4 regions of the Janthinobacterium sp. 67 genome follow, and region 1 is predicted to be linked to each of the others. Evidence: predicted binding sites of a transcription regulator. Region 1 holds the regulator's gene; each other region holds the start of a gene.
What was found. Region 1 encodes LexA, which represses DNA repair genes until DNA is damaged. Its sites were predicted from a motif close to ACTGTATNNNNATACAGT; they were not measured.
Positions count from the first base shown of each region.

Region 2: a site for LexA is predicted at 2,899-2,916, ahead of recA (recombinase RecA). Genes of this name have one in related genera too.
Region 3: a site for LexA is predicted at 4,941-4,958, ahead of imuA (translesion DNA synthesis-associated protein ImuA). Genes of this name have one in related genera too.
Region 4: a site for LexA is predicted at 2,849-2,866, ahead of dinB (DNA polymerase IV). Genes of this name have one in related genera too.

Region 1 is NZ_PGES01000001.1:2,526,144-2,532,233, forward strand. It holds gene CLU90_RS11315 (replicative DNA helicase) at 1-1,053, opposite strand, end outside; gene rplI (50S ribosomal protein L9) at 1,189-1,644, opposite strand; gene rpsR (30S ribosomal protein S18) at 1,672-1,962, opposite strand; gene priB (primosomal replication protein N) at 1,988-2,287, opposite strand; gene rpsF (30S ribosomal protein S6) at 2,308-2,694, opposite strand; gene lexA (transcriptional repressor LexA) at 2,960-3,595, shown strand; gene CLU90_RS11345 (cystathionine gamma-synthase family protein) at 3,666-4,907, opposite strand; gene purF (amidophosphoribosyltransferase) at 5,015-6,090, opposite strand, start outside.
Region 2 is NZ_PGES01000001.1:3,512,010-3,518,099, reverse strand. It holds gene CLU90_RS15790 (sodium:solute symporter family protein) at 1-183, opposite strand, end outside; gene CLU90_RS15785 (DUF4212 domain-containing protein) at 180-494, opposite strand; gene CLU90_RS15780 (sensor histidine kinase) at 487-2,034, opposite strand; gene CLU90_RS15775 (response regulator) at 2,031-2,765, opposite strand; gene recA (recombinase RecA) at 3,020-4,123, shown strand; gene recX (recombination regulator RecX) at 4,327-4,782, shown strand; gene CLU90_RS15760 (class I SAM-dependent methyltransferase) at 4,937-6,090, shown strand, end outside.
Region 3 is NZ_PGES01000001.1:2,292,596-2,298,685, reverse strand. It holds gene CLU90_RS10350 (error-prone DNA polymerase) at 1-2,741, opposite strand, end outside; gene CLU90_RS10345 (Y-family DNA polymerase) at 2,745-4,214, opposite strand; gene imuA (translesion DNA synthesis-associated protein ImuA) at 4,147-4,824, opposite strand; gene CLU90_RS10330 (hypothetical protein) at 5,274-5,915, shown strand; gene CLU90_RS10325 (OST-HTH/LOTUS domain-containing protein) at 6,008-6,090, shown strand, end outside.
Region 4 is NZ_PGES01000001.1:3,911,441-3,917,530, forward strand. It holds gene CLU90_RS17535 (TonB-dependent receptor) at 1-504, shown strand, start outside; gene CLU90_RS17540 (recombination-associated protein RdgC) at 639-1,535, opposite strand; gene dinB (DNA polymerase IV) at 1,654-2,829, opposite strand; gene CLU90_RS17550 (S9 family peptidase) at 2,972-5,131, shown strand; tRNA gene CLU90_RS17555 (tRNA-Val) at 5,231-5,306, shown strand; tRNA gene CLU90_RS17560 (tRNA-Asp) at 5,361-5,437, shown strand; tRNA gene CLU90_RS17565 (tRNA-Val) at 5,655-5,730, shown strand; tRNA gene CLU90_RS17570 (tRNA-Asp) at 5,788-5,864, shown strand; gene CLU90_RS17575 (hypothetical protein) at 6,020-6,090, shown strand, end outside.

The DNA.
Region 1 (6,090 bases):
CTCGGAAATTTCCGTGGCGCGGTTGTCGCCCGGCGTATTGGCCGACATCAGTTGCAAGTAATCGACGATGATCAGGCCCAGCTTGCCGCATTGACGCGACAAGCGGCGCGAGCGGGCGCGCAATTCGATGGAATTGAGCGCGGGCGTTTCATCGATGTACAACTGCGCGTCGTTCATCTTCTGGATCGCATTCGTCAGGCGCGGCCAGTCTTCGTCGTTCAGGCGGCCAGTACGCAAACGGTGCTGGTCGAGCTGTCCGACGGAGCCGAGCATACGCATGGCCAGCTGGGCGCCGCCCATCTCCATCGAGAACACGGCCACGGGCAAGCCGCTGTCGATGGCCACGTTTTCGCCGATGTTGACGGAAAACGCCGTCTTGCCCATCGAAGGACGGCCCGCCACGATCACCAGGTCGCCCGGCTGCAGACCGGAGGTCATGCGGTCGAGGTCGATGAAACCGGTGGGCACGCCCGTGATTTCACTCTGGTTGTCGCGGCTGTACAGCTCGTCGATGCGCTCGACCACCTGCGTCAGCAGGGGCTGGATGGCGGTCCAGCCCTGAGCGCCGCGCGCGCCTTCTTCGGCGATGGCGAAAATCTTCGATTCGGCCTCGTCAAGCATCTGCTTGACTTCCTTGCCTTGCGGGCTGAAGGCCGTGCCGGAGATATCGTCGGCGACGGTGATGAGCTTGCGCAGCACGCCGCGGTCGCGCACGATCTCGGCGTAACGCCGGATATTCGCGGCCGATGGCGTGTTTTGCGCCATGGCGTTCAGGTAAGCGAGTCCACCCACGTCATCGGCCTTGCCGAGCTGGGTCAGGGTTTCAAAAACAGTAATGACATCGGCTGGCTTGGAAGCGTTAACCATCTTGACGATTTGCTCGAAGATGATGCGATGGTCATAGCGATAGAAATCCTCCGCATGCATGAAGTCGGCGATGCGGTCATACGCGGCATTGTCGCGCAGCAGACCACCGATGACGGATTGTTCTGCTTCGATCGAATGCGGCGGAATACGGAGGGAATCCAGTTGCGGATCAGAGGGGGCGTTCATGGCGCGAATTATACCCGCTTCGGCGTGCTGGCAAAAATAAAGGGCTGAAATTGAGCGAAAAAAAGGCCACAAAAAAGCCGGGCGAACCCGGCTTTTCATAGTGCGGCAATGCTTGCGGGCCAGGCCCGCAGACAATTACGCGTTCGCGTCTGGAACGACAGCGATAACAACTTCCACGACCACGTCGGTGTGCAGAGCAACCGAAACGTTGTGCTCGCCAACGATCTTCAGCGGGCCGGTAGGCATGCGGATTTGTGCTTTTTCAACAGCAAAACCTTGCTTGGTCAGCGCTTCAGCGATGTCGAAGTTGGTGACGGAACCGAACAGACGGCCATCGACGCCAGCTTTTTGAGCAACTTGAACGGTCAGGCCGCTCAGTTTTTCGCCCTGGGCTTGCGATGCGGCCAGTTTGGCGGCAGCAGCTTTTTCCAGTTCAGCGCGCTTGACTTCGAATTCAGCCACAGCGGTTGCCGTAGCACGACGTGCCAGGCGTTGCGGGATCAGGAAGTTACGTGCGTAACCGTCTTTGACTTTGACGACTTCGCCGAGGTTACCGACGTTAACAACTTTTTCTAACAGAATGATTTGCATAGTTCTTCTCCAGGAATATCTGACCGATTAAGCGTGGTGCAGATCGGTGTATGGCAGCAGCGCGAGGAAGCGAGCGCGCTTGATTGCGGTGTCGACTTGGCGCTGGTAGTGCGCTTTGGTACCGGTCAGGCGTGCTGGCATGATCTTGCCGTTTTCCTGGACGAAGTCTTTCAGCGTGTCGACGTCTTTGTAGTCGACTTGCTCAACGTGAGCTGCCGTGAAGCGGCAGAACTTCTTACGTTTGAACAATGGGTTTTGCTGTTTGCGTTTTTCTTTAAGCTTGAGCTTATTTTTGTCGAACTTTTTACCGAATGCCATGTCAGGCTCCTGTATCTAAAATGCGCTAGTCGGGAATGACTGCACTAAAATCAATGATGTGAAACACCAAACTCTTGCTGTTGCGGCTTTTTCTGGCCAGGAAACCCGTGAACTGATAGATCCCGCCCAAGCTTGCCTGACTGAACCGGCCTGAGATTTCGCCAGCGGCTAGCGCGGCAACATCAAACTCGGTCAAACGGGCAATCCCTGCTTCCATCTGCTGCGAACTGTGTTGCAATACTGCATTCACAATCGGCAGCCCTGCCGGGGTGTAGCGCAATATTTCGCGCTCGGCAATGATGGCGGTAACTTGTAGCTGGTTCAGCGCACGATCCTGGTCAAAAATTAAGCGGCTGCGGCTGGAGCGGCTGCTGGTGCTTCGGTGCGGTGGCTTTTGGCCGCGTCTTCGCGTTGTACCGATTTCATCATCGGCGAAGGAGCTGTTTCAGCTTTCTTCATTTTAACGGTCAGGTGACGCAACACGGCATCATTGAATTTGAATGCTGTTTCCAACTCGACCAGGGTCTCGTTGTCGCATTCGATGTTCAGGCAGATGTAGTGTGCTTTAGGCAGCTTTTGGATCGAGTAAGCCATTTGACGGCGGCCCCAATCTTCCACGCGGTGAACCGAACCGCCGCGGGTGGTTACGCTGGCTTTGTAGCGTTCGATCATCGCGGGCACTTGCTCGCTTTGGTCCGGATGGACGATAAAGACTATTTCATAATGACGCATGCAAACTCCTTCAGGTCGGATTGATAATCGCCCACCCCGGCGTCAAGACGGGTGTGGGAAGGTCAGCCGAAGATTATAACCGCCTTTCGCAAACTATTCAATCATTGCTTGCGCCGCGCCCGCCAAGCCGCCCCTTTCTTGCCCGGATAGCAGTATTTCTTTCAAAATCACGCAAAAAGGCCGAAATCCCCTTGCATAGTGCGCGATACTGTACAAAAATACAGACTGTTCATATAGACAGCATTTTAGTATGCACCCACCGCTCATGATCAAGCTGACAGCACGACAAGAACAAATCCTGAACCTGATCAAGGACGCGATTGAAAACACGGGTTTTCCTCCCACCCGTGCCGAAATCGCCAATGAACTGGGTTTCAAATCGGCCAACGCGGCCGAAGAGCATTTGCAGGCCCTGGCCCGCAAGGGCGCGATCGAGATTTCGCCCGGCACCTCGCGCGGCATCCGCCTGATCGGCGCGGCCGCCGAAGCGCCGCCGTCGAAAGTGCCGGCAGCGCTGCTGATGTCGCTGCCCCTGATCGGCCGGGTGGCTGCGGGCTCGCCCATCCTGGCGCAGGAAAACCTGGAAGCGAGCTACAACGTGGACCCTGCCCTGTTCTCGGCCAAGCCCGACTTCCTGCTCAAGGTGCGCGGCTGGTCCATGCGCGACGCCGGCATCATGGATGGCGACTTGCTGGCCGTGAAAAAAGTCGACAGCGCCAAGAATGGCCAGATCGTCGTCGCCCGCATCGGCGACGAAGTCACCGTCAAGCGCTACAAGAAGACGGGCTCCGTCATCGAACTGCTGCCTGAAAACCCGGACTTCAAGGTGATTACCGTGTCGCCGGAAGATGAGTTCGCCCTGGAAGGCTTGGCGGTAGGACTCATGCGCAGCTGGCATTAAGCTTTTAGCGTAAAAAAAGGGCCGCGACAGCATGACTGTCGCGGCCCTTTTTTACATTATGCGCGGCTGCTTATGCGTCCAGCGCATTGCTGAAATCCTCGAGCAGATCGGCCTCATCTTCGATGCCCACCGACACGCGGATCAGGGATTCGGCGATACCCATGCTGGCGCGACGCTCGGCCCCCATCTCGTAGAAAATCGTGTGGGCGACGGGAATGACGAGGGTGCGCGTGTCGCCGAGGTTGCTCGCTGGAATGGCCAAGTTCAAACGGTTGAGGAAATCGAAGCAGTCGATGCCGTCTTTCAGCTCAAAGCTGAACAGCGAGCCATAGCTGCGGAACAAGTCCGTCGCCAGCGCGTGCTGCGGGTGCGACGCCAGGCCCGGGTAATGCACGGCCGCCACTCTCGGGTCGGCGGCCAGCATGGTGGCCAGCGCCAGGGCGTTCGAGCAAGTGCGGTCCATGCGCAAGGCCATGGTTTCCGCGCCGACGGCGATATGGTGCGCCGCCTCCGGCCCCAGCGAGGCGCCGAAGTCGCGCAAGGCCTTGGCACGGATTTGCGCGATGCCCCATTGCGCGGGCGCCGCCTTTTTGTAATTCTCAAAGATATTCGGATATTGCGTCCAGTCGAACACGCCCGTGTCCGTCAAGCTGCCGCCCAGGGCATTGCCGTGGCCGCCGATCGATTTCGTCAAGGCATTGACCACCAGGCCCGCGCCCACGGCTTTCGGGCGGAACAGATATGGCGTCGTCATCGTGTTGTCGACGATGTACAAGATGCCTTTTTCGCGGCACAGGTCGCCGATTTTCTTCAGGTCGGCGATCTGCGTGCGCGGATTGGCGATGGTTTCCACGAACACGATGCGCGTGGCCGGCGTGATGGCGGCCGCCACGTTGGCCACGTCCGTGGCGTCGACGAAGGACACGCCGATACCCTGCCCCGTCACCGTTTGCCACAGGCTGTTGGTGTTGCCAAACAAGAAGGCCGACGACACGACATGGTCGCCCGCGCGCAGCAACGATTGCACCACGGCGCCGATGGCACCCATGCCGGTGGAGAAGCACAGGGTCGCCACGCCGTCTTCCATCTGGTTGACCTTGTCTTCCAGCGCGGAAACGGTCGGGTTACCCTGGCGGCCGTAGCGGAAGCCCGCTTCCTTGCCTTGGAACACGGACGCCAGCTGGCGCGCATCGGCGTAGCCAAAGGCAACGGAGGTATGCACGGGCTTGTGCAAGGAGCCGTGCTCGATGCCCTTGCGGCGGTCGTTATGCAGGATGGTGGTGGTGAAGCCGTAGTTTTTTTTGGTGGTCATGGTGGAAGTTCCAAAATACTCGTCTTGCCGCTTAACCCAAGGCAAGTGCTGGGGTCAGACCTGAAGGTCCGACCCCAAAAAAAGCCCGGCATCGGCCGGGCAGGTACTTATGCTTCCGTTGTCGCCAGGTTCAGGTTCAGTTGGGAACGTGGCGTATCTTCGGGCGCTGCCGCCTTCGGATGGTGGCGCGCATATTCCAGGCGGTCCAGGTATTCCTGCGACACGTCGCCCGTCACGTAGACGCCATCGAAGCACGAAGCCTCGAAGTTCGTCAGGGCCGGGTTGACGTCGGCGATGGCCTGCTTCAGCGCGCCGATATCCTGGTAGACCAGGTAATCGGCCGTGATTTCGCGGCACACCTCTTCCGTCGTGCGGCCGTAGGCGATCAGCTCGTCGCGCGTCGGCATGTCGATGCCGTACACGTTCGGGTAGATCACCGGTGGCGCGGCCGAAGCGAAGATGACCTTCGTCGCACCGGCTTCACGCGCCATCTGCACGATTTCACGGCTGGTGGTGCCGCGCACGATGGAATCGTCGACCAGCAGCACGACTTTGTCCTTGAACTCGGACGGGATCGCGTTGAGCTTCTGGCGCACGGATTTCTTGCGCGCCGCCTGGCCCGGCATGATGAAGGTGCGGCCGATGTAGCGGTTCTTGATGAAGCCTTCGCGGTACTCGATGTTCAGCGCCATGGCCAGCTGGATGGCGGCCGGACGCGAGGAATCGGGAATCGGCATGACCACGTCGATATGCACGCCCGGCAATTCGGCGCGGATCTTCTCGGCCAGGTATTCGCCCATTTTCAGGCGCGTGGCGTACACGGAAGCGCCGTCGATGACGGAGTCGGGACGGGCCAGGTAGACGAATTCGAACACGCACGGGTTCAGGCTGGCGTTGTCGGCGCACTGGGCGCTGTGCAATTGCTTGTCGGCGTCGATGAACACGGCTTCGCCGGGACCGATGTCGCGCACGAAGCGGAAACCCATGCCTTCCAGGGCCACGGATTCGGAAGCGATCAGGTATTCGGGACCTTGCTCCGTTTCATTGATGCCCAGGCACAGCGGACGGATGCCGTGCGGATCGCGGAAGGCCAGCAAGCCCACGCCGGCGATTTGCGCGACGGCGGCATAGCCACCCTTGACGCGGCGGTTCAGCACGGTAACGGCCTTGAAGATGGCTTCCG
Region 2 (6,090 bases), 990 kb from region 1:
GCTGATGACGCCGATGGTGGCGTACAGGGTGATGGTGACGAGCATGAACAGATAGCCTATCCACGCGCGCGGCATGCCTTCCTGTTCCAGCACGGACAAGGCCAGCAGGAAGGCGGCGAAACCGGCCGTAAACAGCAGGTAGTAGCGGCTCAGCCGGGCAAAGAAGCTGCGCTGGCCGCTCATGCTCGCTCCTCGGCATGGAAGTCGCGGTCCAGGCGCCGCATGCGCCAGGCATAGAAGGCGATGATGGCCAGGTACACGAGCGAGGCGCCCTGGGCCGCCATATAGAAGGGCAGGGGCCAGCCGAACAGGTTCAGGTGCAGCAGCTCGCGCGCATAGAACACGGTCAGGAAGCCCGTCAGCAGCCAGACCAGCAACAGGATGGCCGTCAGGCGCCGCGTCTTGCGCCAGTGGATATCGCGGCGCGCCTGCAGCTCGGGGCTGGGCGCGTGCGATGGCCGCGGCGGAGAAACGGGTGGGCTCGGCTTATCCATACGTGATGTCATCCTCTTCTGGCGCCTCCGGCAACAGCAGGGCGATGCTCAGGCGCAGCAGGGTGCCCGGCAGTTTCGGCGACTGCGCGCGCGGATTGTTGAAAATATCGACTTCCGCGCCGTGCTGCTGGGCAATCTCGCGCACGATGGCCAGGCCCAGGCCGCTGCCGTCCACATTGCTGCCAAGAATGCGGTAAAAGCGCTCGAACACGTGGGCCCGCTCGGCCGGCGCGATGCCTGGGCCCGTATCTTCCACCTCCAGGATGGCCAGTTCCAGGGTGCTGCGCACGCGCACCGTGACGCTGCCGCCCGTCGGCGTGTAGCGCAGGGCATTGTCGATCAGGTTGCTCAGCAGCTCGCGCAGCATCATGGCATTGCCGGAAATCATGATCGAATACGCGGGCTGTTCGAAGCCCAGGTCGATATGCTGGGCAAACGAGGCTTGCACCCAGTCCTGCACCACGCCGCGCGCCAGTTCGCTCAGCTCGATCGGCTCGAACGCCGTGCCCGCCTGCGGCTGGTTTTCCGCGCGCGCCAGGGCCAGCAACTGGTTGACCAGGCGCGTGGCCGCTTCCGAACTTTTCGCCAGTTGCAGCAGCGAGCGGTGGATCTCGTCGTGGTCGGTCTGGCGCAGGGCCAGTTCCGATTGCATGCGCATGCCGGCCAGCGGCGTTTTCATCTGGTGCGCGGCATCGGCGATGAAGCGTTTCTGCATGTCGATCGACAGCGACAGCCGCGAGAGCATCTCGTTGAGCGAACCGACCAGCGGCGTGATTTCCTCGGGTACCTGGCCCGATTCGATGGGAGATAGATCGTCGGGCGGCCGCGCGCGTATGCGTTCCTGCAATTGCGCCAGCGGCGACAGGCCGCGCGCCAGGGCAAACCAGACGAGGGCCAGGATCACGGGCAGGATGATGAACTGCGGCAAAATCACGCCCTTGATGATTTCATTGGCCAGCTGGGCGCGCTTTTCCAGGGTTTCCGCCACTTGCACCAGCGCGCGGCTTTGCTCATCGTCGTTGCCGGAAGGAATGTCGAGATAGCTGAACGCCACGCGCACGGGCGTGCCGTGGATGGTGTCGTTGCGAAACAGCACCATGCCGCTGCGGTATTTGTCGGGGTCTTGCGGCGGCGGCAAATCGCGGTCGCCGGCCAGGTATTCGCCGCGCGGGCCCACCACCAGGTAATACAGGGTGTCGACATCGTCGCCGCGCAGCAAGTCGCGTCCGTTATTATTGCTGCCCTTTTCGTTCTTGTCGGGCGCGCGGCGCAGCATGGCGCCGTCCGCCTGCTTGACCTGCTGCGTGAGCACCGTCACGCTGTCTTCCAGCGCATGGTCGAACGGCTGATTGGCGATGCCCTTGGCCACCAGATAGGTGATGGCGATGCTCATCGGCCACAGCAGCAGCAGGGGCGCCAGCATCCAGTCGAGGATTTCGCCGAACAGCGAATGCTCGATGGTGTCGTCCTGCTCCGTGGTGGGCGGCTCGAACCAGTCGTCGTCGTCCGGCTCGTCCGCTGGCGCCTCGCGCGCCTTCACTTGCTGGCAGGTCCGCTGGCCGGGCTTGCCGACTCGCCCGCTTCGGCGTTCAGGCGCGCCGCTTCCGAGTATTTTTCCAGGCAATAGCCGAGGCCGCGCACGGTGGCGATGCGCACGCCGCCCACCTCGATCTTCTTGCGCAGGCGGTGCACATATACTTCGATGGCGTTGTTCGACACTTCCTCGCCCCATTCGCACAGGTGGTCAACCAGCTGCTCTTTCGACACGAGGCGGCCGGTGCGGCCCAGCAAGATTTCCAGCAAGCCCAATTCGCGCGCCGACAGGTCGAGCATCTGGTCGTTGATGTAGGCGCTGCGCCCTACCTGGTCGTAGCTGAGAGGGCCGTGCTTGATGATGGTGGCGCCGCCGCCGGCGCCGCGGCGCGTCAGGGCGCGCACTCTTGCCTCCAGTTCCGACAAGGCGAACGGCTTGGCCATATAATCATCGGCACCGAGGTCGAGGCCATTGACGCGTTGTTCGATGGAATCGGCGGCCGTCAGGATCAGCACGGGCAGCAGCGAGGCGCGCGCGCGCAGGCGGCGCAGCACTTCCAGTCCGGACATTTTCGGCAGGCCCAGGTCGAGGATCAGCAAGTCGAATTCCTGGGTGGACAGGGCCGTATCGGCCTCCTGGCCCGTCTTGACGTAGTCGATCGCATAACCGGACTGGCGCAGCGAGCGGGTCAGGCCATCGGCCAGCACGCTGTCATCTTCGGCAAGTAAAATACGCATGGTGCACTTCCTATGCTTGCGGCGGTAGAAGCTTGTATTGTGTTTCATTTTCCGCAAGGTGGCGAATTTTTATGAAAATCCGCGGTTGTATTGATCTGTTTCAAAACAAATCCACGTTCCGCTTGCATTGATCACTGTTTTTTTATACAGTACTGTCTGTGTAAAGAATTTAACCCACTGGCGCTATCGCAGGCTGCACGGTTCACGTAGATGCGTCACGTGAATCCGCAACTGTAGAACGGCTGAAAGAACATATGGACGATAAAAAAGCTGTAGTACCCGCATCGGAAAAAGCCAAGGCGCTCGCCGCCGCACTGGCGCAGATCGAGAAGCAGTTTGGCAAAGGTTCGGTCATGCGCATGGATGCCAGCGCACCGATCGAAGAAGTGCAAGTCGTGTCGACCGGTTCGCTCGGCCTCGATATCGCGCTGGGCGTGGGCGGCTTGCCGCGCGGCCGCGTGGTGGAAATCTACGGTCCGGAATCGTCGGGTAAAACCACCTTGACCCTGCAAACCATCGCCGAAATGCAAAAACTGGGCGGCACGTGCGCCTTTATCGATGCCGAGCATGCACTCGACGTCGGTTACGCGCAAAAGCTGGGCGTGAACCTGCATGAATTGCTGATCTCGCAACCGGACACGGGCGAGCAGGCGCTGGAAATCTGCGACGCCCTCGTGCGTTCGGGCAGCGTCGACCTCGTCGTCATCGACTCCGTGGCCGCACTGACGCCACGCGCCGAGATCGAAGGCGACATGGGCGACTCCCTGCCAGGCCTGCAAGCACGTCTGATGTCGCAAGCCCTGCGCAAGCTGACCGGTTCCATCAACCGCACCAATACCCTGGTCATCTTCATCAACCAGATCCGCATGAAGATCGGCGTGATGTTCGGCAGCCCGGAAACGACCACGGGCGGCAATGCGCTGAAATTCTACGCCTCCGTGCGCCTCGATATCCGCCGCACCGGCTCGATCAAGTCCGGCGATGAAGTAATCGGCAACGAAACCAAGGTCAAGGTCGTCAAGAACAAGATCGCGCCACCGTTCAAGGAAGCGCACTTCGACATCCTGTACGGCGCAGGCACTTCGCGCGAAGGCGAAATCCTGGACCTGGGCTCGGATGCCAAGATCGTGGAAAAATCCGGCTCGTGGTACAGCTACAACGGCGAACGCATCGGCCAGGGCAAGGACAACGCCCGCGCCTTCCTGCAAGAGCGTCCGGCGCTGGCCCGCGAAATCGAAAACAAGGTCCGCGCTTCGCTGGGCGTGCGCGAACTGCCGCCGCTGGCTGCTGAAAAGCCGGAAAAAGCCGATAAAGCCGCCGACAAGGCTGCCAAGGCTGCGGAAGCCAAGCCAGAGTAGGTCGGATTAGCGCGGCAAAGCCGCACGTAATCCGACAACGCCACAGACGTCAACAATGTTGTCGGATTACGGCCCAAGGGGCCTAATCCGACCTACGCATGGCTTGCCGCAAGGTAGGACCATGATCGCCGTCCCGCGCTGTTGCGCCGGGCGGCGATTGTGTTTGGGTGACGTGATCGTGGAATGAAAGACAAGGTGGGTGTATGGCCGCAGTACAACTAAGCCTGAAGGGCAGGGCGCTACGCTTTTTGTCGATGCGTGAACACAGCCGCATGGAATTGCGGCGCAAGCTGCAGCGGCATGCGCAAGAGGGCGATGACGTGGAAGCCTTGCTCGACAGCCTGGAGCAAGCCAATTGGCTGTCGCAGGAGCGCTTTTCCGAGTCGCTGATCCACCGCCGCTCGGCCCGCTTCGGCAACAGCCGCATCATGGCCGAATTGCAAAGCCATGGCATCGGCGGCGAAGCGCTGCAGGAACTCAAGGCGGGCCTGGCCGAAGGCGAAGTTGCGCGCGCCTGCGAAGTATGGCGCCGCAAGTTCGGGCAAGTGGCGCAGGACGCCGAGCAGCGCAGCAAGCAGATGCGCTTCCTGATGCAGCGCGGCTTTTCCCAGCGCGCCGTACAGGTGGCCTTGAAGGGGCTGGAGCCCGACGAGGAATAAGGCCGGCCAGGGTGCGCCGGCCGCTCCCGCCGTGCCGCCACGAACTGCGCTTTCAAACGCCGTCTGTTTCCCGTATGGCGACGCCGCGCGATCGGGTATGCTGGCGCTCGAACGCTGTGCGATGCGCACAGCCCCTGACCGTGACAGGATCGAGATGAGCAACTGGAATGCCGGCTATATGGCCGAAATTGCCTATACCTATGGCTACTACGAAGAATTGAATCCTCTGCGCCTGCGGCTGCCCCTGCTGGCCGCCGGCCTGGCCTTGCCGGCCAGCGGCACGGCTTGCGAACTGGGCTTTGGTCAGGGCGTCAGCGCCAACATCCATGCGGCGGCGTCCGCCACGCGCTGGCATGGCAATGATTTCAATCCGTCCCAGGCCGCCTTTGCGCAGGAGCTGGCCAGCGCGGCCGGCGCCGGCGCGCAATTTACGGACGAATCGTTCGCGCAGTTTTGCCGCCGCGACGACTTGCCCGATTTCGACTTCATCTGCCTGCACGGAATCTGGAGCTGGGTTTCGGCGGAAAATCGCGCGCTGATCGTCGACTTCCTGCGGCGCAAGCTGAAAGTCGGCGGTGTCGCCTTCATCAGCTACAACACGCAGCCAGGCTGGGCCGCAATGATGCCGATGCGCGACTTGCTGGCCGAACATAGCCGCGTCATGAGCGCCCCGGGCCAGGGCGTGCTGGCCAGAGTCGACGGCGCCATCGATTTCGTCGAGCGGATGATCGCCGTGCAACCGCGCTATCTGGACGCCAACCCGCAGCTGGCGGACCGCTTCGACAAGCTCAAGGCGATGGATGGACATTATCTTGCCCATGAGTATTTCAATGCCGACTGGCAGCCCATGGCTTTTTCCAGCGTCGCTGCCATGCTGGGCGAGGCCAAGCTCGAGTTCGCCGCGTCCGCCAACTATACGGCTCTGGTCGACATGCTGAACCTGACGACCGAGCACCAGCAATTCCTGGCCGAGATACCCGATCCCATCTTCCGCGAGACGACGCGCGCCTTCCTTGTCAACGAACAGTTCCGCAAGGATTACTGGGTCAAGGGCGCGCGCAGGCTGACGCCGTTGGCCCAGGCCAGTGCCTTGCGGGCCGTGCGCGTGATGCTGGCCGTGCCCCGCGACGAAGTGGTGTTGAGCGTGCATGGCGTACTGGGCGACGCCGATATGGACGAGCGCGTGTATGCGCCCGTGCTTGACGCCATGGCCGACCATCGCGTGTACACGATAGGCGAACTGGAGCAGCAAATGGCTGGCACTGAAGCGAGCCTGGCCGCCCTGCTGCAGGTCATGCTGGTGCTGGT
Region 3 (6,090 bases), 230 kb from region 1:
GCGTCCATCTCGACAGGCTCTTCAATGACCGTGGCGGACCGTAGGAGCCCTTTGTCAGGCACGCTGGCAACAGCCTCCCACAGTGCTTGGCGTCGATTGCCTGACAGCGATTCCAAGGCATTGGCGCTCGCCAGCGCGTTAAGGTGGCCTGCATTCAGATTTGCCCGTGATGCTAGGTCGGCCGTGGTTTCGAACTGCTGGATGGCGCGTGCCTCCTCAATGCGCCAGGCCGCCTCTTGCTCGAGGCCTTTGATGTTGTTGAGGCCCAGGCGAACAGCAGGCTGCGAGCCTTTTGCAAGGGATTCAAGCTGTGCATCCCAGTTGCTAACGGACACGTCGACAGGGCGCACCACGACACCGTGGCGGCAGGCATCCTGTACGAGGGAGGAACGCGAGTAGAACCCCATCGGCTGACTGTTCAGCAGCGCGGTCAGGAACGCTGCTGGCTCATGGCACTTCAGCCAACTCGATGCATACGCCAGGAGCGCAAAAGAGGCGGCATGAGACTCGGGGAAACCGTACTCGGCAAACCCTCTGATTTGGCCGATGATTGATGTCGCGAACTCGCTGCTATACCCACGTTCCGCCATGCCGTGCATGAGTTTGTCTTCAAATTGCTCGAGACCGCCTTTGCGCTTCCATGCCGCCATCGCTCTGCGCAAGGCGTCAGCTTCACCAGGAGAAAATCCTGCTGCAACCATGGCGATTTGCATGACCTGTTCCTGGAAAATTGGAATTCCCAAAGTGCGTTCGAGGACCGATTCGATTTCCGGGCTCGGATACGACACCGGGTCGATGCCCTGGCGTCGCCGTAGAAAGGGATGAATCATGCCGCCTTGAATAGGGCCGGGACGAATGATGGCAACCTCAATGACGAGGTCGTAAAACGTGCGGGGCTGAAGCCGCGGCAGCATCGACATCTGCGCGCGCGACTCGATTTGGAATACACCTACAGTGTCGGCTTGGCAAATCATCTCGTATGTCGCGGGGTCCTCAGCCGGAACGTCACCTAGTTCGAACCGCGCTCCACGCTGCTCAGATACAAGGTCAAGTGCGCGCCGAATGCACGATAGCATTCCGAGTGCGAGCACATCGACCTTGAGGAGACCGACGGCATCGATGTCGTCCTTGTCCCACTGGATAATGCTACGTTCCGCCATCGCAGCGTTTTCGATAGGCACCAGCCTGGACAACTTGGTGTGCGAGATGACGAACCCGCCCGGATGCTGTGAGAGGTGGCGCGGGAAACGCATCAACCTGTCTGCCAGCTCCGCCCACTTCTCAGCGATGGGTGAGTTTGGGTCGAAGCCGCATGAGACCAGGCGCTCTTGAAGGTCCGATTTCCCACCCCAACCGTGGGAGGCCTTCGCGACCTTATCGACGACCGAGAGGTCAACGCCCAGGGCCTTTCCGACATCGCGTAGCACGCTGCGCGGCCGATACGAAATGACCACGGCGGTAAGGGCGGCACGCATCCGACCATATTTCTTGTAAATGTACTGAATGACCTCTTCGCGGCGTTGGTGCTCGAAATCGATGTCGATGTCAGGCGGCTCATTTCTCTCCTTTGAAATGAACCTTTCGAACAATAGCGTGCCGCGCGACGGGTCCACTTCCGTGACGCCCAGGCAATAGCATACAGCCGAGTTTGCGGCCGAGCCACGGCCCTGGCAGAGAATGTGCTGCGACCTGGCGAACCGAACGATATCGAATACCGTTAGAAAATACGATTCGTACTGGAGTTCGGCGATGATACCCAGTTCGCGTTCCAGTAGCGCCTGGACGTTCTCTGGGATACCTGCCGGAAAGCGCCAGTGCGCGCCAATGTATGCCTCCTTGCGAAGGTACGACGTCGCCGTTTCGCCGTCGGGAACCAATTCTTGCGGGTACTCATATCGCAGCTCATCGAGTGAGAATTCACAAAGCTGCGCGACCCGGACCGATTCGTCGAGCGCTTCCCGCGAGTAGAGGTTACCCAGGCGTACTCGGGAACGCAGATGTTGCTCAGCGTTTGGCGCCAGCCGGTACCCGCATTGCGCGACCGGAACGCCATGGCGGATGGCGGTCATCGTGTCCTGAAGCGGCTTGTAGGAACGGACGTGCATGCAGACATCACCGGTTGCGACGACGGGCATCCCGAATTCCTCGGATATACCGGACACCAGTTGCCGATGTTTTTCGTCCTGGGCGCGGTGGTGCAAGGTGAGCGCGATGCGGGCGCGACCGGGAACGCACTGGATTAACCACGCAGCCTGCCGTTCGACTTCTTCGTAGCTTGCGTTATATTTCGGTGCAAGAATGAACTGGCAATCCGGTAGACATCGAAGATGAACCAGGTCCCCGACCGGCATGGCAATGTCGCGGGGCAGCACCAGGTAAGTCCCTTTTTCTGAACGAGTTCGTGCGACGGTAATCAATTCGCTGAGGTTCCCGTATCCATTTTTATTCGTCGCCAGGATGATGAGAACGAAGGGCGGACTGCCATCCTCTGGTGTCACAGTCATCTGGCTGCCGATGACAAGGTGGATTCCGAGCTCCTTGGCGGCAATGTGGGCCTTGACGACGCCGGCCAATGTGCATTCGTCTGTAATTGCAATGGCGGCGTACCCTAGCTTTGCGGCGCGCGCGACCAGTTGCTCGGGAGCCGATGCTCCCCGCAGGAACGTGTAGTGGCTGAAAACCTGAAGCTCGGCATAGTCTGGCAGTACTGGAGCCGGCGATGGAAGGTGGGATGCGCTCATGGCTCAGGCGTACAGGCCGTGCAGATACCAGCGGGCTTCCTTCGTCCGTTCGAGATAGACCCAGTAGCAGGACGCGTCGGTGCCCTGCGCAATGAAATAGTCGCGTGCCGCCGTTTGGTCGTTCCACCATCCGGCCTCGAGACGCTCCGGACCTTGAATAATTTTCAACGGGCTCCCGTAGAACGGCCGCTCGCCACGCATCAACAGTGGAATCGGTTTTGGCAGGAGCCAGAACGGGCGTCCTTCCAGGACTTCATCGCCATCCAGTTTGCGATACTTTTCCGTAAGTGGCACCCATTCGTTGCAGACCTCGGGCCGGTAATCCTGCATTGCCGCCGGCGTTAGCACGTTCTCAGCCCCGAGGCGTGCCGTAAGCAGCTCCAGCAGCCGATGGAAGTCCTGTGGCGACCCACCTGGCTCTGGGAACAGGGACTCGTTAGGCGGAAGCATTGGTTCGATTTTTTTGGCGTCGAGCCGCAATGCGATAACTGGCGCGATGAGTTCAACCTTGCTGAGGCGCTCCTTGAGTAATCGCACCAAGTGGGCCTCGTGCCAGGCTGGCTCCGCAAGCGCGATTTCGAGTTCAGTCGGAGGCATCGCCGCACGCCCGCGCTCATGCTCCAAAACAATGGTGAAAACACGGACCGCCTGTTGGAGTGACGTCAGCCAACCCACGAGTTGGAGGATAAGTCGCGTCGCGCCATGCAACAGTGCATCAGCATGTTCGATACGGTCGAAGGTCTCAACCCGTTCGGAGAACGTCAACGGGACCTTAATCCACTCGAACATCTCCGGCGCCTGGCCATACGCTCGGTCGAGGTCCGCAAGCAGGTCCTTGCTAGTGCGTCGAAGTAGGCCTGTGCGTGGCAGACGTTGCAATGCGCCGAGGTTCTTGGCTCCAATGCCGGCCAGCCATTCGTCGTATGCCGCGGCGGCGGGAAGCAATCCGCACGGCAGTCTGTCGAGCAAGCGTTCCAGCGATTTCATAGTCAGCGCGCGCCGGCGGAACACGGTACCTTTGCGGCGAAAACTCCGCGCAAGCAGCCACGCGCCTTGCGCGGTAGGCGCTGCGCCAAGGCGCGCGGTGAAACCCAGCGCAGCGATACTGCGAGCTATGGCACTACAGATGGCATGCGGCCCTTTGAATAAACGCAGGCTGGCGCTCACATCCATCAGGATAGAGAAATCGTCTTGAAGCGTCACCTCTGGGGTGTACTGCAACAGAGCCATTGCGATGGCGTCCAGCGCCAAGGCTTCCTTCTCAAGACTGCGCTCAAGTATCACCGTACCAGGTGCGATGGCCGACACGCCCCCAATGCGCATCCCCAAGCGTACGCCGCTGTGCGCGGCACCGGGGGATATTGCCGTGACCTGCTCCTGATGCATTACTGCATACGGACCTGGCTCAGACCAAGATGGCCGCAGCGTTTCTAATGGCAGTAGTGGAAGGTGCACGCTTAACAGTAATTTCATGGTCTACATCCAGATGCTGACGACCAGCGGGCATGTCCGCAAGCGGTATAAAAAAGGGATTTTCACAATGAGGCCCCCGACGTTTGATAATGTCGACCAACACACCGCCTAGAGCCGGCCGAAGCGCGATTCGAAGCGGTGATGGCGACGAGTCGACACTGCTGGAAAGCGGCCGCATCAGCCACAGCCAGGTGTCTGTGCTTTGGGCTGCCAGGTTCAACCGTCTCAAGGACTCCGCGCGGACATTCGACTGCCAAAGCACGACGGCCCCGCACGAGCCATTTTTCAGGATTTGTTCGGCTGACCAGAGCGCATCGGCCGAACTGCTCGGCCGAAGCCAAAGCAGATTGCGGTCAACAAGCCCCCAGGATTTGCATGTCATGGCGTGCGGTAGATATGGCGGCTGAATCAAGGCAATGCGCTGTGTAGCCGCCAACTCGGCGAGAGCGGGTTTGAGTAACTGCATCTCGCCGATGCCGGCTTGTTGCAGCAACACTTCCACCAGGGCGGACCTGGGCCATCCACCGTTCGGCAGTTCCGCATCCAAAACCGCATGGCCCGTCGTGCAGGTCGTTGACCTGGATAGAGCGAGCTCGCTCGCACGCCACACATCCTGCAGAGGCAGTTGCAGAAGCGCGCGGGCTGAATCGCTTTGAATAAGGGGTGGGCACAGCATTGTATTTGGTCACTTGGCTAGAGTTGAAGGGTTAGGGTGTTATGAAAAATACTGTATATGCATACAGTATAATTCAAGAGCTGAAAAAAGACATCTCTGATTTTGTTGCTTTTAAGGAACGTTGCCACTTTGGATGTGATTGGGAACGAGCTGGTACTTTTTGTCGGTTGGGAAGTTGGGTTTGGAATGACCGAGAACTTTACAATCATCGACCCGCCGTTGGCCACGTTCGGTCGGACATTAGTATTGAGCGAAGATATCGGAGCCTTGAGGCTCATTAATAGAAAGTGAAAAAATTGCTTATTGGACATTTCCACGTTCTATGCTTAAACTCGCAACACCACGTATGCAAATAAGATGCGTTCTCTATCAGGGTATGAAATATGAAAAGCAAAATCGCAGGGTTGGTAAAGAATATGGGGGACGCCGTCGCGTCGGTCGCCGATACTGCATCGTCGGCAGTCGATAGCTCGCTCAGCGCCGCTAAAAATTCTGTCGAACGGGCTAGCCACTCGGCGCTCGAATTCGGAAAAGCGGCCGGCGAAGCAGTTGGTGATGCCGCCCAGACAACGTCGAACTTTGCATATAAAGCAGGTGACTCCATTTCGGAAAACGCGGCAAAGTCATTCGCTGCCGTTAAACATGGTGCTGGTATCGTCGGTGACTCAGCCTCAGCTGGCGCCAAGTCCGCCGGTACAGCTCTCGGCGTGGTGACCGGCGCTGCCGGAAACACGCTTAGCGCACTGGGAGTGCTTATCGGCGATTTGAATGGCGACGGTAAAGTCGATTTCGAAGATGCGAAAATTGCTGCGACTAAGGTGAGAGAAGTTGCAGGTGCCGCAGCCGGAGAGATTGGCAAATTGGGCAAAAGCGCTCTTCAGTCAAAGCTGGTCCAAGACGCAGCAGCTGGCGCAGTGGTAGGTGGTGTCTTGGCCTCGATGATTCCAATTCCCATAATCAGCACCGTTACCGGGGCCACTGCCGGTGCGGCGCTCGGCGCTTACAAGAGCATCGGGAAGAAGTGACGACAGAGCCAGAGGCATCTCAATTCACAGTTGACGCCGACGGTGTTTTGAAAGCGCTACAGCACGAAGTCCAGCGTAAGCTAGGACGCTGCATGCTGCGTCTGCAGCAGTACGAGCGGTTGTTGAAGACAATGGTCGCGGGCATGGCAGTGAAAGGCCCGATAGAACGATTCCA
Region 4 (6,090 bases), 1.4 Mb from region 1:
GATCTGTCGGCCAACCACAAGTTCTCCTTCGGCAAGCTGACCGCCCAATTGAGCGGTACGCACATGTTGCACGCGAACTACACCAAGGCGGGCAGCAACAACGTGTTCACCAGCAACATGAACTTCTTCGGCGACACCAACGAAGTCACGTTCCGCAACCTGATGAAGCTGACGACGACCCTGGATACGGGCCGCCTGAGCAACACGGTCACGGTCAACTACCGTAACGGCTACACCGATGCGGCAGCAAGCGTATACAACGAGGACACCAAAACCAAAATAGACGATTTCCGCCTGCAAGTACCGTCGTACACGACGTTCGACTGGCAAGCACGTTTCGCCTTTGACAAGCAAACCACGATCCGCGCAGGCATCAAAAACCTGTTCGACCGTGCGCCACCGCTGTCGCTGCGCGCTTCGTCGGGCCACCAGGTTGGTTTCGACCCACGCTACGCCGATCCAATGATGCGTTCGTTCTACATCACCGGCAACTACAAGTTCTAATGTGACGTTTTGAATTAGCTTGTCCGAAAGCGCCTTGCACTTCACCGTGCAAGGCGCTTTTTTTTATGCCGAAACATATTACGCAGACGAAAAAAAGGAGCCGCAGCTCCTTTTTTGTACCGGCATGACTGCTGTTACGCCGTCGCTTCGCCACCCAATGCTACCACCACGTCGGCCATCAGCTTGGAGAGCTCGCCCGTCATCAGCATCACGTCGCCGTCGAAACGCTCTTCGTCGTTCTTCGTGCTCGATTCCGTTTCCTTGATCACGTCCAGCGGCTTGACGCTCTTGATGGCCAGGGACTCCGTCAGCACGAACGAGATCTTGTCGTTCCACGTCATGGCCAGGCGCGTGCACTGCTTGCCGGCCGCGATGTGGCGGCGCACGTCGTCCGCTTCCAAGGTGTGGCGCACATAGCGCACGGTGGCCTTGCTTTCACCCGTGGCGCGCAATTCCGTATCCATGTCGACCGTGAAGCCGGCCGGCGCATCGTCGGCCTGCAGCCATTCCGTCATCACCGCCACGGGCGAGCGCTGCACGCGCAGGCTTTCCAGCGGCAGTTTGTCGACGGCTTTCAACAGCAGCTTGATGACTTCATCGGCTTTCGCCGGGCTGGCGGCATCGACCACCAGCCAGCCATTGACGGGGTCGATCCACGTCCAGACGTTGCTGCGGATGCTGAAGGCGCGCGGCAGCAGTTCGTCGGCCACGCGTTCCTTCAATTCCTTCATGGCCTTCTTGCCTGGGGCAAAGCCTTGCGCTTCTTCCATCTCGGCAGCGCGGGCCTTGGCCACCTGATTGATGACGGTCGCTGGCAGCAGTTTCTTTTCCGTGCCCAGCAGGATCAGCATCTGCTTGTTGACCACGTGGACCAGGCCGCCGTTCGGGCGTGGCGTATCCCAGCCCTGGCGCATCAGATCCATGCTGGTCGCCGGCGTAAATTTGTTCGAGGACAGCGCCTCTTCCAGTTGTTCTGGCGTGTAAGCCCACGGTGCGGGCAGGCGGTAAATCTGAAGATTCTTGAACCACATAGTTTTTGTCTTCCGTTTGTTTCAGTAGTGCCAGGGGAACGCCATTCTACACTTTCAACACGGAAATGCCGTCAAAAGCGCGGACTGGCGCGGTGTTGTTGCTGCGTGGGGAATGCCGCTACAGGGCGGGAAACAGCTCCGCCTGGGCCGGCGCCTGCCGCGTCACGAGGGCAGGGTCGGACAAGGTGGAGATGCGCACGCCCAGCAGGCGGATTTTTTTGTCAAATGGCACGCGCCGCAAGCAATCGCGGCTGGCGCGCAGGATGGCGGCGGCATCCGCCGTGGCACTGGGCAAGGTGACGTCGCGCGTGACGGTGCTGAAATCCTCGAAACGCAGCTTGATGCCCACCGTGCGCCCCGCCAGCGATTGTTTGTCGAGGTCGCCCGCCACGCGCGTGCACAGGCTTTCCAGCTTTTCCGACAGGGTGGCGCGGTCGCGCACCACCTGCAAGTCGCGCTCGAACGTCGTTTCACGACTGACGGACTTGGTTTCCCGGCTCGTCTGCACGGGCCGGTCATCGATGCCCAGCGCCGCCTGGCGCAGCCAGCCCGTGTACAGGTCGCCGAACTGCGTGCGCAGCATGGCCATGTCGGCCCGGGCCAGCTCGCCGATGGTGATGATGCCCAGTGCTTCCAGCTTGGCCGTCGCCTTGGGGCCGATGCCGTTGATCTTTTTCGCCGGCAAGGGCCACACGCGCGTGGCGACATCCTCCGGGTGCAGGATGGTCAGGCCGTCCGGTTTTTCCAGGTCGGAACAGATTTTCGCCAGCAATTTGTTGGGCGCCAGGCCGATCGAGCACGACAGGCCCGTGGCCTCAAACACGGCCGCCTTCAGGCGGGCCGCCATGGCCGGCGCCTGCTCGCCGTATTCCGTCAGGTCGACATAGATTTCATCGATACCCACGTTCTGGATGATGGGACACAGCTGGGCCACGGCCTGCTTGAAGCGGGCCGAATAGTCGCGGTAAGCTTCAAAATCGGCCGGCAACAGGATGCTGTCGGGCGCCAGCTTGGCCGCCTTCATGATGCCCATGGCGGAAAAGACGCCGAACACGCGCGCCGCATAGGTCGACGTGGTGACGACGCCGCGCCCCACGTAGTCGCGCATGCGCGCAAACTGCCGCGTGCCGTCTTCCTGCAGCACGGGCTGCTGCAAGCGCCCGCCGCCGATGACGACGGCTTCGCCGCGCAATTCCGGATATTTCAACAATTCCACGGAGGCAAAGAAGGCGTCCATGTCCAGGTGGGCTATCCAGCGGCGCGGTTCGGAGGGTACGGGGGCAGATGCGGTCAAGGACACCTCGCGGCGAAATACTGTAGTTATATACAGTATCGCTGGAAATGCCCGTGGATGCAAGCTGAAACGCACGCGCACGGCGGTTGCTTTTCTCAATAGCAAGATTACAATCCTGACACAACTATTCAAAGGAGTCGCCTTGTCCATCACCCATCACGCTGCGCGCCGCCGGTCCGCCTGGTTATCCATCCTGCCGGCCCTGCTGCTGTCCACGCTGGCGCCATCCGCGCTGGCCGCTGACGCCGCCACCATGTCGGCCCCCGTTGCCGCCAAGACGGCCTGGCAGGAAACGCGCCACGGCACCGTCGTCACGGACGACTACCGCTGGCTGCAAAAGAAAACCGATCCTGCCGTGATCGACTACCTGAATGCGGAAAACGCCTACACGGCCGCCGTCACGGCACCGATCCAGCCGCTGGCCGACAAGGTGTTTGCGGAGGTCAAGGGGCGCATGCAGGAAGTGGACTTGTCCGTGCCTGCGCGCCAGGGCAATTTCTACTATTACACGCGCATGGAAGCGGGCAAGCAATACCCGATTCACTGCCGCCGTCCCGTCGGCGCCAACGGCGCCTACGATGCGCAGGCGCTTGAGGAAATCCTGCTGGACCAGAATCAATTGGCCGAAGGCCACAAATTCTTTGCCGTGCGCGCATTTGCCATCAGCCCGAATGAACAACTGCTGGCCTACACCACCGACACGACGGGTTTCCGCCAGTACGAGCTGCACGTCAAGGATTTGAAGACAGGCAAGCTGCTCACGGACACCATGCCGCGCGTGACCTCGCTGGCGTGGGCGGCCAACAACGCCACCCTGATGCTGGCGCAGGAAGACGCCACCACCAAGCGCTCGGACCGCGTGTTCCGCCTGGCCCTGGGCGGCGCGCCGCAACAGGTTTACCACGAACCGGTGGAACAGTTCGCCATCCACGTGGACCGTACGCACGACAAGCAGTTCTTCGTGCTCACCTCGGGCAGCACGGATACGAGCGAAGTGCTGCTGCTGCCAACGAGCAAGCCGCAAGGCAGTTTCCAGAGCGTGCTGAAACGCGAAAAAGGCCACCGCTACATCGTCGAGCACCGCGACGGCCAGTTGTATATCGTCACCAATAAAGATGCGAAGAATTTCCGTGTCGTCAGCGCGCCGGTGACCGCCCCGCAGCCGAAGCACTGGAAGAGCGTCGTGCCGCATAACAAGGATGCCGTGATCCAGTCCATCGACGTCTTCCAGGGCTACCTGGTGGTGATGGAAAAGGCGCGCGCCCTGAACCGCGCGCGCATCTACGATTTCGCGCATAAAAACTGGAAGACGGTGCAGTTCGACGACCCTGTCTACCTGGCAACATCCGTCGGCACGCCGGAGTTTTCCGCCACGCAATTTCGCATGTCCTACCAGTCGCCCGTCACGCCGCCCACCGTCATCGACGTGGCGATGCAAGACGGCAAGCGCACGGTGCTGAAGCAACAGGAAATCGTCGGCGGCTTCGACGGCAGCCGCTACACGACGCAGCGCCTGTGGGTGACGGCGCGCGATGGCGTGCAAGTGCCGCTGTGGCTCGTCTACAAGAAAGGCGTGAAGCTCGACGGCTCGGCGCCGCTGCTGCTGTACTCGTATGGCTCGTATGGCATCTCGACGGAAGCCACTTTTTCCATCAGCCGCATCAGCCTGCTGGAACGGGGCGTCATCTATGCGCAGGCGCATATCCGCGGCGGCACGGACATGGGCGAAGCGTGGCATGAAGACGGCATGCTGATGAAGAAGAAAAACACCTTCAATGACTTCATCGACAGCGCCGACTACCTGGTGCGCGAAAAATGGACGAGTCCGAACCGCCTGATCATCCAGGGCGGCAGCGCCGGCGGCTTGCTGATGGGCGCCGTCGTCAACATGCGTCCCGAGCTGTTCCACGCCGTGCACGCGGCCGTACCGTTTGTCGACGTGATGAACACCATGATGGACGCCAGCCTGCCGCTGACGACGGGCGAGTACCTGGAATGGGGCGACCCGAACCAGAAGGCGGCCTACGACTACATGCTCAGCTACTCGCCATACGACAACATTGCGCGCAAGAATTACCCGGCCATGCTGGTGACGACGGGCCTGAACGACAGCCAGGTCATGTACTGGGAACCGGCGAAATACGTGGCCAAGCTGCGCGCGTATAAAACGGACGGCAATCCCCTGCTGCTGAAAACGAATATGGGTGCCGGCCACGGCGGCGCTTCGGGCCGCTATAACGCCATCGCCGAGAACGCATTCAATATGGCATGGATGCTGTCGCAGTGGAATATCACGGAATAATGTGAAAAAAGCGCTTGCACAAGGATTTTACCCGTCCTATAATAGCGCCTCTTCCAGACGTGGTGACAAACGTCGGGATGGTTTTCTGAGACAAGCATTGGGTGCTTAGCTCAGTTGGTAGAGCGGCGCCCTTACAAGGCGTAGGTCGGGAGTTCGAGCCTCTCAGCACCCACCAAATCAGAAAACTATCCAGTGCTTCATGGATCAGCAATACAGATCATACGAGCTTGGAGTGGTAGTTCAGTTGGTTAGAATACCGGCCTGTCACGTCGGGGGTCGCGGGTTCGAGTCCCGTCCGCTCCGCCAATAAAAGAAAAGCCCTTTGGTTCTCTGAACCGAAGGGCTTTTCCCATTTCAGAACAAGAAAACACATCAACACTCCCTACCGTGAACATTTTTGCGCTTTTCAGCAAAAAAACTGCCGTTCGCCCTCAAGAATAGTTGCACAAGCACGAAAGCGCCCCCTATAATAGTGCCTCTTCCAGACGTGGTGACAAACGTCAGGATAGTTTTCTGGGTATGCGGGTGCTTAGCTCAGTTGGTAGAGCGGCGCCCTTACAAGGCGTAGGTCGGGAGTTCGAGCCTCTCAGCACCCACCACCAATACAGAAAATTATCCAGTGCTTCATGGATCAGCAACACAGATCATACGAGCTTGGAGTGGTAGTTCAGTTGGTTAGAATACCGGCCTGTCACGTCGGGGGTCGCGGGTTCGAGTCCCGTCCGCTCCGCCAATAAAAGAAAAGCCCTTTGGTTCTCTGAACCGAAGGGCTTTTCCCATTGTGGGGTCAGACCCACAACACCGCTAACACAGAGTGTTACGCCAACGCTCATGGGGGTCTGACCCCAGCTGTTAGAATCAGCGCTACCCCGACTCCGCTCCTGCCTGATGCGCCTGCCCCGCAGCCTTTCCCCCTATCTTGCCCTGCGCTTGCGCCTGGCCCATCATGCTTTGCTGCA